DNA from 2 places in the Komagataeibacter sucrofermentans DSM 15973 genome. Region 1 is predicted to be linked to the other one. Evidence: predicted binding sites of a transcription regulator. Region 1 holds the regulator's gene; the other holds the start of a gene.
The links. The regulator LexA, encoded in region 1, represses DNA repair genes until DNA is damaged. The targets are predictions, from matches to a motif close to TGTTCTANNTANGTTC.
Positions count from the first base shown of each region.

Region 1 (6,070 bases):
TTAAGCCCGTCCGGCTTGAGGATACGGAAAAGGGCAATGGGATGCAGGTAGTCAAGATCGCGAAACGTGTAATACGGGCGACCATTCCCCCTGCCCTTTTCCTTGGGCTGACGGCCTATTTTGGCTGGAACGTCATGCGCGGCGAGCATGGGTTGCACAGCTACGCCACGCAGTTGCACCTGCTTGATGAGGCCCGTTCGGCCAAGCAGGATGCCACGGCCGAGCAGGAAGTATGGCTGCGGCGCGTGCGTGGCCTCAAGGAAGGCGCGCTCGACACCGACCTGCTCGATGAACGCGCCCGCTCCATGCAGAACCTTGCGCGCCAGAACGAGATTGTCGTGCCTTACGCGGAGCATGACCATCTGTACTGATGTGCTACGGCATGCGGCAGAGACAAAAAAAACCCCGGCGGAAAACCTGCCGGGGTTTTTTTCATCTCCGCAAATCGGGAGATTATTTGATCTTCGCTTCGCGGAAGGCCACGTGCTTGCGCGCGACGGGGTCGTATTTCCGCAGTTCCATCTTGCCAGTCTGGGCGCGGGCATTCTTCTTGGTCACATAGAAGTAGCCCGTGTCCGCCGTGGAGACGAGTTTGATCTGAATGGTGTTGCTCTTGGCCATGATATCCTCAGCACTGCTCCGCCGCTGCTGGAACACTCAGGTGCAGCAGTGGTTCAAGTTGGCGGAAAATGCGCATACACAAGGCTCAGGTCAAGCACCTTGACCAATATTTCTGCTGGAATCGTCCCATAATGGCAAAAAAAATGGAGTGCCGTGCCCGATGTTGAGTGTAGCGCAAGCGCGTGAGCGGATTCTGGAAGGGGTTTTCCCCCTCCCTGCCGAGGTCGTGCCCCTGACCGAGGCCTGTGGGCGCGTGAGCGCGGCCCCCATCATGGCGGGGCTGTTCAACCCGCCCGCCAATGTTTCGTCCATGGATGGCTATGCCGTGCGCGCGGCGGATCTTTCGGCTGGCGGGGTAACGCTTGCCTGCATTGCCGAGGCCCCTGCAGGCCATCCCTTTACCGGCACAGCCGGCCCCGGGCAGTGCGTGCGGATCTTTACCGGCAGTGTCATGCCCACCGGCACGGACGCCGTGCTGATACAGGAAAACGCGCAGCGCGAGGGCGCGGGCGTGCACACCACGCACACGCTCGCACCCGGCACCTATGTGCGCCCCAAGGGGCAGGATTTTGCAGCGGGGCAGATGCTTGTGCCCGCAGGCCAGCGGCTGTCGGCACGGGATGTGGGGCTGGCGGCAGCGGCCAACAATGCATGGGTGCGGGTTGCCCGCCGCCCGCGCGTGGCCATTGCCGCCACGGGCGATGAACTGCTCCTGCCCGGCAGCCCCATTGGTGCCGGCCAGATCGCCAACGCCAATACCCCCATGCTTGCCGCCCTGCTGCGCGCGGCAGGCGCAGAGCCGGTTATGCTGCCTGTGCTGCGTGATGACATGGCCGACGTGGCAACGCTCGAGCGCATGGTTGATGGCGTGGACATGCTGCTGACCGCAGGCGGCGCGAGCGTGGGCAGCCACGACCTGGTGCGGCGCGGGCTGGAACAGGTGGGGCTGAAAACCGATTTCTGGAAGATTGCCATGCGGCCGGGCCGCCCGCTGATGTCGGGCCATCTGGGCCGCCTGCCCTTTATCGGCCTGCCGGGCAACCCGGTTGCGGCATTCGTGTGTTCCATCGTGTTCGTGCTGCCTGCCCTGCGGCGCATGGCCGGGCTGGCGCAGGCTATCGAACCGCCGGTCCGGGCCATTCTGGGCTGCGACGTGCCGGAAAACGACCGGCGCATGGACCACCTGCGCGCAACGCTTGCGCATGATGCGCAGGGCCGCCTGGTGGCAACGCCCTTCCCCGTGCAGGATTCGGCCATGCTGCACGTGCTGGCGCAAAGCCAGGCGCTGGTGCTGCGCGCGCCCCATGCGCCAGCAGGCCGCGCGGGCGACAAATGCGCGGTGATCCGTATCGATCACGTCTTTGCATAGGCCGGAATGCCGGTTGACGCGGAAGGGGGAACCAATATAGAACACGGAACAGGTTTTTGATTTGTTCCATGGCGTTCCCCTCTCGGCGGCGCTGCTCACGGCAAAAGGACATGTGGCATGCTCACCAGAAAACAACATGAGCTTTTGCTGTTTATCGATAGCCATCTGCGTCGGACGGGTTTTTCCCCCTCCTTCGATGAAATGAAGGATGCACTCGGCCTGCGCTCCAAGTCTGGCATTCATCGCCTCATTTCAGCGCTGGAGGAGCGTGGGTTCCTGCACCGCAGGCATCATCGGGCCCGTGCGCTCGAGATCCTGCGCCTGCCCGATATCGATCCGCCGCCGCCCCGTCCTGCCGATTCGCCCCAGCCCGCGCCGGACCTGCCTGCCCCCGAACAGATCGCCGCCGTGATGGACGTGCCCTTCGTGGGGCGTATCGCCGCGGGCAATCCCATCGAGGCCATAACACCCGAGACCACCCGTATCACCGTGCCCGCCGACATGCTGGGCAAGGCCAGCCATTATGCGCTGGAAGTAACGGGCAACTCGATGGAGGAAGCCGGTATTCTTGATGGTGACATGGTCATCATCCGGGAACAGAACCACGCAAACGACGGTGAGATCGTGGTGGCGCTGATTGATGGCGATGAGGTGACCCTCAAGCGCATCCGCCATCAGGGGAGCGAAATCGCGCTGATCCCGGCCAATAGCGCGTATGATACCCGGGTTTTCCCGGCGGGGCGGGTGTACATACAGGGCACGCTGGCGGGCCTGATCCGGCGCTATTAAGGGGCGGCCCCAACGTTTTCGGGCGCCGCCTTTCTTTCAAAAAAGGCGGCGTTCCCATCACTGCACGATATCACGCCACGGCGGCAGCAGGGCCGCGAGCTGCGCCACCGCTTCCGCCCCCATGGGCATTACGGGCGGGAACTGCGCCAGAACACGGACCTGCCCGTGCCGTATGATGGCATCGCGCCCCACCGGTTCGGGCGGACCGTTCAGGATAACGCCTGCTACGCGCAACCCCCTTGCCCGCAGGGCGGCAAGGCTGAGCAGCGTGTGGTTGATCGTGCCCAGCGTGCTGCGTGCAACCAGCACCACCGGCAGCGCCAGCCGCGCCATCAGGTCGATCATCAGGTAATCGGGGGCGATCGGCACAAACACGCCCCCTGCCCCTTCCACCACCATCGGTCCTGCCGAGGGGTCGTGAGATGGCGGGGCGATGGAGGCCGGGTCGATGTGAACATGGGCCTGCCGCGCCGCATCCTCGGGTGAGAGGGACGCCCCAAAACTCGCCGCAGGCGGATAAAGCCGCGTGGCATCAAGCCCGGTCAGGTTCCGCAGGCTCGTGCTGTCGGATGGCGCATCATCCGTACCGCTTTGCAGTGGCTTCCAGTAGGCTGCATTCCAGGCCCGCACCAGCGCGGCGGAGGCAACGGTCTTGCCCACATCCGTGTCCGTGCCGGTCACGAACACGCCGGGCCACGGCGCGCGATGGAACTGCCCGTACGCCACGTGGTACGATATGGCAAAAGGCGCATTCCCCGCGCCTGCCGCCGCCATTACGCGCCGCAATCCATCCGTGCGGGGGCTATCCGTATGAGTTGCGCCAATAGCCCGGAGTTCACGCACAAAGGCCAGTGGTGAAGCAGGCGTATCGATAATTTCAGCATCCTGCCACAGGCCCGCGCCACAACCCGGCCACTCGGCCTGCAGCGTCGTGCAGGGTGGATAATCGGCCATGGGACATGTCTTGCCCACGGCCTGATAGGCAGCCCGCCATTGGCGAAAGCTGCCCGCGCACAGGGTTGCCAGCGCCATATGCCCCCCCGGCGCCAGCAGGCAGGCCAGTGCGGCAAGCGCTTCCTTGCGGTCGGCAAACCACTGCATGGCCAGGCTGGAACAAATCAGGTCAAACGGGCCAGCCAGGTCTGGTGCTTCGCCATCCATGCAGTGCAGCACAAGCCGGTCATCATCGGGCATGCGCTGGGCAAGGCGTTGCAGCATGCCGGGGGCGATATCGGTAGCGGTGATATGGGCCTGAGGGAACAGGCGGCGCAGTTCACGGGTCAGAAAGCCGGTGCCACAGCCAATTTCCAGAATGCGGCGCGGGGCATGAGGTGCCGCATTGGCAGCAATGCGCCGGGCCAGTTCGGTGGCGGCGATGCGCTGCATGCGGGCCGCCTGCTCATAATGCTGCGCCGTATCGAAACGGGCGGCAATGCTGTCCTTGCGCGTCATGATGGTGTCATCCGTCTGGCCATGGTGGAGATGGCATGAGCGCAGGCCGTGGCATGCGTGAGCGGAAGCAGGTGCCCCCCATCCACCCATTCAATCGGGCGGGAAGGAAAACAGGCCTCGGTCAGCGCGGGGGGCGCAATGGCATCCTGCGTGCCCGCCATGACATGAATCGGGCATGTCGTGCGGTTCAGGTCTGTCCGGCAATCCATGTCCATCAGGGCTTCGAGCCCTGTTTCAAGCCGGTCGCGCGCGATCGGTTCAGGCACCGGCGAATCAATGCCCGCGCGCAGACGAAAGCTGTGCAGCAATCCCTGCGGCGCACGCAGCAGCCCCTGACGCATGCGTTCGATCATGCGCCGGCCGATCCCCGCTGTAAAATCCGGCCCGGCCCCGAACCGGCTGAATCCGTTTATCAGGATCAGGCCCCGGCATAGCGGGCCATGGTGGCGCAGAAGCCATAACGTGCCCAGTGAATGCCCGACTCCGATATAGGGTTCTTGCGGCAATTCCATATGGGCGCGGGCGGCAAAGAAGCCAAAGTCGAGGCAACGCGTCCGTGCCGTGCCCAGGGCCGTGCGGGTCGCAGCCCAGAAGGTGGGATCGAAAGCCCAGCCATGCACGAGGGCCAGCGGCAGGGTGGCGTTCATGCTGCGCTCTGTTGCAGGGCCAGCGGAATGGCCGCGGCAAGCTGATCGATCATGCCATCGGTATGGGCAGCACTCAGCGCAAGGCGGATGCGGCTGCTATTGGGCGGCACCGTTGGCGGGCGTATGGCAGCGGCAAGCAGGCCCTGCGCCTCAAGGCTCGCGGCAAAGCGCAGGGCGCGCGCGGCATCGCCAAGCATGATCGGCACGATCTGCGTGGTTGATGGGTCGGGCGACAGGCCGCAGCTACGCACAACATCACGGATATGAGCAGCGTTCCGGGCCAGGCGGTCACGCTCTTCATCCAGATGGGGCACGTATTCAAGGGCGGCATCCATCGCGCCGAGCATGGCGGGCGGTGGCGCGGTGGTGAACACAAAGCCCGAACAGGCATTGACCAGCCAGTCGCACAATGCGCGCGAGCCGGTTACGAACGCGCCAAACCCGCCCAGCGCCTTGCTGAACGTGCCCATGACCAGATCGATCTCATGCCCCGCACACAGGCCGCGCCCCTGCGGGCCAAGCACGCCGGTGGCATGGGCTTCATCCACGTAGGTGAAGGCCCCGTGCTGCCGCGCCAGCGCGCTGAGGCGGGCGATGTCGGTGCGGTCGCCATCCATGCTGAACACGCTTTCCGTCACGATGATCCGCAGGCCCGGATCATCGGCATGGCGGATCAGCAGGCTTTCCAGATGATCGAGGTCGTTGTGCCGAAAGCGGATCTGCCGCACGCCTGCCGCCATGCAGCCCTGATGCAGGCTGGCATGGTTCAGCCTGTCGGCAAACACCAGCGGGGGGGTGCCCTGCTCGGCCGCCAGCCGCAATATGGCCGCCAGCACCGAGGCATTGGCCTGCCACCCGCTGGCCAGCAGCAGCGCCGCCTCGGCGCCCTTGAAGGCAGCAAGGCGTGCTTCCACCGCCATATGCCTGTCACTGGTGCCGGTCACCAGCCGCGAGGCGCCAGCGCCTGTTCCATCCTCATGCACCCACTGCGCCGCGCGGGCGGCAAGAGTCGGGTGATGTGACAGGCCGAGATAATCATTGGATGAGAAATTGACCAGTTCGCGTCCGTCACGGATAACGGTTACCGGCCCGCTGTGACGCACGGGGCGCAGCACGCGGCGGATATGGCGCTGCGCCATGTGGTCGAGCGCAGTCTGGAAAAGGGTATCAAAACAGGCCATGAAGCGCATTC
Region 1 covers NZ_CP137157.1:1,214,860-1,220,929, reverse strand. The annotation lists gene R5N89_RS05910 (septum formation initiator family protein) at 42-371, shown strand; gene rpmG (50S ribosomal protein L33) at 454-621, opposite strand; gene glp (gephyrin-like molybdotransferase Glp) at 782-1,990, shown strand; gene lexA (transcriptional repressor LexA) at 2,108-2,779, shown strand; gene bioD (dethiobiotin synthase) at 2,837-4,231, opposite strand; gene R5N89_RS05885 (alpha/beta fold hydrolase) at 4,228-4,878, opposite strand; gene R5N89_RS05880 (8-amino-7-oxononanoate synthase) at 4,875-6,068, opposite strand.

Region 2 (6,070 bases), on a different replicon from region 1:
TCACCTGCTCCCGGCGCGCGTGTTCGAAGTCCACATCGATATCGGGTGGCTCGCGGCGCTCTTCGGAGACGAACCGCTCGAAGAGCAGCGACGTCCGTGCCGGATCGATGGCGGTAATGCCCAGCACGTAGCAGACAGCGGAATTGGCCGCCGATCCCCGCCCCTGGCACAGGATGCCCTGTGAGCGGGCGTAACGGACGATGCTGTGGACGGTGAGGAAATACGGTGCGTAATCCATGCGCCCGATCAGGGCGAGTTCATGGCTGAGGGTCTTCCTGACCTCGGGCGGAATGCCTTCGGGATAGGCCGCTGCCGCCCCTTCCCATGTCAGGGCTTCCAGCGCCTGCTGCGGTGACTGGCCCGGGACGGAGACCTCGTCGGGATACTGGTAGGCCAGGTCATCAAGGCTGAAGCGGCAGCGCTCCACGATCTCCATGGTCCGGGCCACCGCTTCGGGATAGCGGCTGAACAGCCGCGCCATTTCCGCGGGCGGCTTGAGGTAGCGGTCCGCATGGCGCTCCCGCGCGAACCCGGCCTCGTCGATGGTGGTATGGTTGCGGATGCAGGTCACCACATCCTGCAGGATGCGCCGGTCATGGGTGTGGAATAGGACGTCATTGGTCACGACCGCTGGCACCCGCGCCTGATGGGCGAGGTTCGCCAGCTCATACAGCCGCATCTGGTCATTGGGCCGGCGCCGCAGGGTCAGCGCCATATAGGCCCGGTCGGCAAAGGCGTCCTTCAGCTTGCGCAGATGCAGGGCACAGGCATCATCCGCCGTATCCGGGAGCAGGATGACAAGGAGGCCTTCGCCCCATGCCACCAGATCCTCCCAGAGCAGATGACACTTCCCCTTCCCGGCCCGGGCCTTGCCAAGGCTCAGCAGCCGGCACAACCGGCCATAAGCGGCCCGATCCGTCGGATAGACCAGCACGGGCAGAAAATCGGCCAGATCGAGACGGCACCCCACGACTAGGCGGATGCCGGTCTCTTTGGCCGCGACATGGGCCTGCACCATGCCCGCCAGGGAATTCCGGTCGCAGATCCCCAGCGCTTCAATGCCAAGAGCCTTTGCCTGCTCGAACAGTTCAATTGGTGAGGACGCGCCGCGCAGGAACGAGAAATACGTCGTCACCTGCAGCTCGGCGTATGGCACGCTCATTCAAAGAGACCATGCAGGAACCAGCCCTGCGAACCGGTCTCGCCATGTTCGCCATCCCCGGTCCGGTAAACCCAGAATGTCTCCCCGCTGGTGTCTTCCACCCGAAAATAGTCCCGCACGGTGGTCAGTTCGGCATCTCCTTTCCACCATTCGCCAAAGACCCGCTCGGGGCCATCGGCGCATCTGATCCGGCGGCGGATGCCACGCCAGATGAAGAAGACCGGCGGATGGTCGGGCAACACCGCCATGGTCTGGATCGGCTCGGGACGGGGCAGCAGGCGCGTGGGGCGCGGCCAGTGATCAGGCCACTCCCTTGCCTCCTCGGGTGCGAGGGCAGGCACGCGGCAGACGGCCCGCTCTGGCACATCGCTTTCCACCGGGGCGAAGCGATACAGGGCCTGCATGCCGACGCGGTTGGCCAGGGTATCGATCAGGTCGGAGACATCAGCTTCTTCTTCCTCGATCAGGGCGGATACACCCTGACGATGCAGGATCGGCTCGGCCAGCGACGCCGTCAGCACCATGCGCTCGATCCCAAAGCCCGGATCGATGGTCTCGATCCTGTCACAGAGCAGACGGGTCAGGCGTCTGACATCCCGCACCGGCATGGCCGTGGCCACGCGGACGGCCTCGGTGCGGCTGTCCACCCGGTGCAGCAGCAGGTCGAGGCGGCGCACGCCCTGCTCGCGTTCCTCCAGCCCGGCGCACAGGGGCGGCACGAGTTTGGTGATGTAGCGAGCTATGGTCTCGGCAGCACTGATCGGTTCGGCAAAGTTTCGGCTGACCTGCACCGGCGCCTGCAGCCGGACCGGGACAATGGCTTCTGCCTGTCGTCCAAAAGCCTGGTCCAGCCTGCGGGCGACATCCGGGCCGAATCGCAGGGCCAGCGGCGCGCGCGGCATGCCGGCCAGCGGGCCGATGCGTGATACGCCCAGCCCATGGAGGCCATCAATGATATCCGCTGGTAAGCGCAGGGCTTCGATCGGCAGATCGGCAATCACTGCTGCCATCTCACCCGGCGGCACGATGGTGATGCGTCCCCGGCCATAGCGCGCCAGCGCATGGGCGGCACCCCATGTATCGGCAATCGCGGCCCGGGCCGTGATCCCGGACTCCTTCAGGCGTGTGACCATGTTCTCCAGCATGACGGCCTCGCCCCCATGCAGGTGATCGGCACCGGTCGTATCCAGCACGATGCCGTCTGGCGGATCGGGGGCCACGATGGGGGCGATGCGGTGCTGGAACCACAGGGCCAGCCGCTCCAGCCCTGCCCGGTCACCGTCCGGGTCGGCATCCATGATGAGCAGATCGGGATGAAGCGCCTGCGCTTTCGCGACAGGCGTGCCGGGACGCAGGCCCAGCCTGCGGGCGGCGAGATCGACCGACAGCACGACCCGTCGCCGCCCTTCCCGCCCGGCCAGCACCAATGGGTAGTCAGGCGCGGGCGCGTCGGTCCCCAGCCGCTTCCTGAGCCGGTCTGTCGGCCAGAGCGGCAGGTAGAGCGAGACGACACGGCACCAGTCTCCCTTTGGCATCACAGGCCTCCACTTCGAAATCGGCGCATTCGCCCGCGCGGGCACGGATCAGTTCCAGCAGCCAGCGGGACCGGCCGACGCCGGGGACCGGCAGCGGCACGGATGGCAGGACCGAGACCCGCCACCGGGTGACCGAAGCGGTAGGCTGGCCGAAATCGGCCGCATCCGTCTGTCGCCGCCAGCGCCGTATGGCGATGCCCAGCGCGCCGGATGTCTCGGCCGCCAGCTGCAGGCGGCGCGAGGCGGTCATGGACAGGCGGGCCACCTCGGCCACGACCGCCCCCAGCCCCTGATGGCGCAGTGCTTCCTCGAAACAGGCCAGGACATCGACGTCCGAACTGGCCGCGACGTAAATGGTCCGTCGCGCCGACAGGCCGACCTGCTGCAGTGCCGGGGCATACAGGTCCTGGCGGGTGGCAATCCACAGCACCTTGCCCCGTGTCCGCGCTGCGATCCCGGCGGAAAACAGACCGGACGCTGCTGCATTCAGGGCGTCATGGCCGCCGCCGGCCACCTCATGCAGCGCGCCCAGCGCCAGGCCGCCATCCGGCAGGCGACCGTCAATCTCGGGCACGCCGAAGGGAAGCGCGCCCCGCCTGCGCCGACCCTGGCCTTCGAGGCGGCTGACCTGTGCTCTCAGCGCCTCCAGCGCGGGACGGGGTTCGGGTGCGGGCATGGGGGTGGACAGTCCATTCGGGTGTTTCTGGCACGAAATCAGTAATTATGTTCGTTATTTGTTCTAGGGCGGTGACGAATGTCAACCCGTTTCGGAAAAGCGACTGTGATCCGGACGCGGACGCAGGGCTGCCACACGGTCCAGGCTCGATGAAAACTGTCTGGATTGCAGGGATTTATCAGGAACAGTCCGGCCATCCCCTTCCTGCAGGGTGGATACCGTCTGGCAGGACACCCATATCCAGACTCGCGAAAGGACGGCGTGATGTGCAACCTCTATGCGATGACCAGCAGCCAGCAGGCGATCCGGGAGGCGGCCAGGGTCATGACCGACCGCACAGGCAATCTCCGGCCCCTGCCCGAGATCTGGCCCAACACCATGGCGCCCATCGTGCGGAACGCGCCGGATGGTCGCGAACTGGTCATGGCACGCTGGGGCATGCCCACCCCGCCGGGCTACCTGAAAGGGCACAGGGTCGATCGGGGTGTGACCAATATCCGCAATCCCACCTCGACCTGGTGGAAACGCTGGGAAGGTGTCGCGCATCGCTGCCTGGTACCGCTCACGGCCTTTTCCGAACCGGAACGCCTGCCGGATGGGACCAGCAGGCCCGTCTGGTTTGCCCGTAGCGATGGGAAGCCGCTGGCTTTCTTTGCAGGGATCTGGTGCCGGTGGACGTCAGTGCGGAAACTGGCGGATGGCGAGACGACGGATGATCTGTTCGGCTTCCTGACCACCACGGCCAATCGGGAAGTCGGCGCCATTCATCCGAAAGCTATGCCGGTAATCCTGACCCGGTCGGAAGAACTGGATCTGTGGATGAAGGTGCCTCTGGACGAAGCACTACAGTTGCAGCGCCCCCTGCCCGACAATGCCCTAAAGATGGTACATGCTTCCCCGACAGGCAGTTATTAAATGTCGCCTTTGGGGGGAAGCAGAAAGCCCGGTTATTGGGAAAAGAAGACCGAAATCAGCCATTTGCAGCGCTCACGTTCATAACGGCTGCCGGTCAACTCAAGCCGTTTTGAGGTGGTCGTAGGAATGCCCGTTCACGCAGGGACTGATCGTTCGCGATCTTAGAGAGCTGATTACCCGCTACGCAGCCTAAATCTCCCAGTTCAATCCGATGTGGCACGGAATTAAAAACTGCCCTCAGTGATCCGGCGACGCAGAATTGAGCTAGAACGGGAAGTGGAAAATCCTAGTTAGCAGCAAAGGCACGAAGACATGCAGATATCAGAGACGGCACTCGCCACGAGTAAGCCATTATTCGTGAAATTTGTTGAGTGCATGCGAATCATCAAGGACTACCACTTTCAAGTTTTTACAAAAAATCCGGAAAAAACCTTGTATTCCGAGACGCTGCGGGTGCTGAACCAATTTCAGCAAGACCGCACTCAAGCAGCATATTGTCTTATAGTAAATGGGCTCGTCTGGGATGCCGAGGTCATAATCCGGGTCGTTTATGAGACGTTCGCTAAGGTGGCTTTTCTGGCAACTGCTTCTGAAGAGCAACGTCCGGAATTGCTCCACGAGTATTGGGAGCTACTCGGCGCTGTCTATGACAGGCAGGCAGCCTTAAAAGCCGAGCCATGCGAACGTCTCTTCAATTGCTCTGACAGCGATGGCAGTTCTCGCGTGATGGCAACGCTTCGCGATAACCGCGTCTACAGGACCAACCCGCTTGGGGATAAGCGCTTCCGGAAACAATTGGAGCAACGATGGTCGTTCTCTGGAATACTTGAAGCGTTAAACAGTGGTCGTCACGGTATCATTCCACTGATTGGCATTGAGGTTTTTGCACACAACTATAGCATGTCTAGCCACGTTGCTCACGCTAACTCGAGGGCGCTGGACCTCTTAGAAGACCGTGCAACCCGGGGAAGCGACCTCGTCCCGTTGGAAATGGGACATATTTGCCGAATGCTAAGCGACATGGTTTCACTTACTTCTTTCAGCCTGTTCCTGAGTGAACGGTCATGGGCAGGCGGCGAAAAGATGCCAGCACCGTTGGCCGCCGCCGTCACGGCGATGACGGAAACCATCAAGCCATTCCATACCGAATTCGAGATTTCGCAAGAGGACCTGTATAGCAACTGGCCTCGGAAAGAGTAGGATGGTCCCTTGGTGGTATTCCTCTCGCGTGTTTAGCTGCGTGAAGGTTCGCTTTAAGGCTGATCACGTGGCAGTATCGGTTTTCGACACCGCCATGCAAAATGCAGCGCCGAGAGTGGTCGAAGTGTAGAAACAACGTCGCACTGCTCTGGGTGACCGATAAGCTCCGAAGCGACAAGCGCGAGAGGACTTTGGCGCCCTGGGCCGCGAAGGGAAAGCAGACGTTCGAGGAGGAGCGCGTCAGCACGAATCTCGCCGCTGCTCGCCATGATGCGGCCGTTGTTGGAAAGCGACTCACATTGTTGAGGTGCATCACCTTGATGTAACGTTATGCATAGCGCAAAGTGAAGCACACATAGGTAATCGAAATATGAAGACGGGCCACTACGACCTCATATGGAATGACGAGAGTAGCGAACATTCCGCAGCACTCGCCCGTCTTTTCAAGAATGCCAGGCACGTGGATGTCGCAGTGGCGTTCGCCAAGATGTCAGGCTGGGGGCATATTAAGGACCACCTGCTGCACCATCTCGAACAGGGCGGTTCGGCACGATTCATCATCGGGTTGGACTTCTGTCAGTC
Region 2 covers NZ_CP137158.1:112,513-118,582, forward strand. The annotation lists gene R5N89_RS14530 (IS110 family transposase) at 1-1,162, opposite strand, end outside; gene R5N89_RS14535 (DNA polymerase Y family protein) at 1,159-2,553, opposite strand; gene R5N89_RS14540 (ImuA family protein) at 2,597-3,373, opposite strand; gene R5N89_RS14545 (SOS response-associated peptidase) at 3,638-4,288, shown strand; gene R5N89_RS14550 (DUF5677 domain-containing protein) at 4,601-5,488, shown strand; gene R5N89_RS14555 (restriction endonuclease PLD domain-containing protein) at 5,859-6,070, shown strand, end outside.
Region 2: the regulator LexA is predicted to act here: its motif matches at 3,422-3,437, upstream of R5N89_RS14540 (ImuA family protein).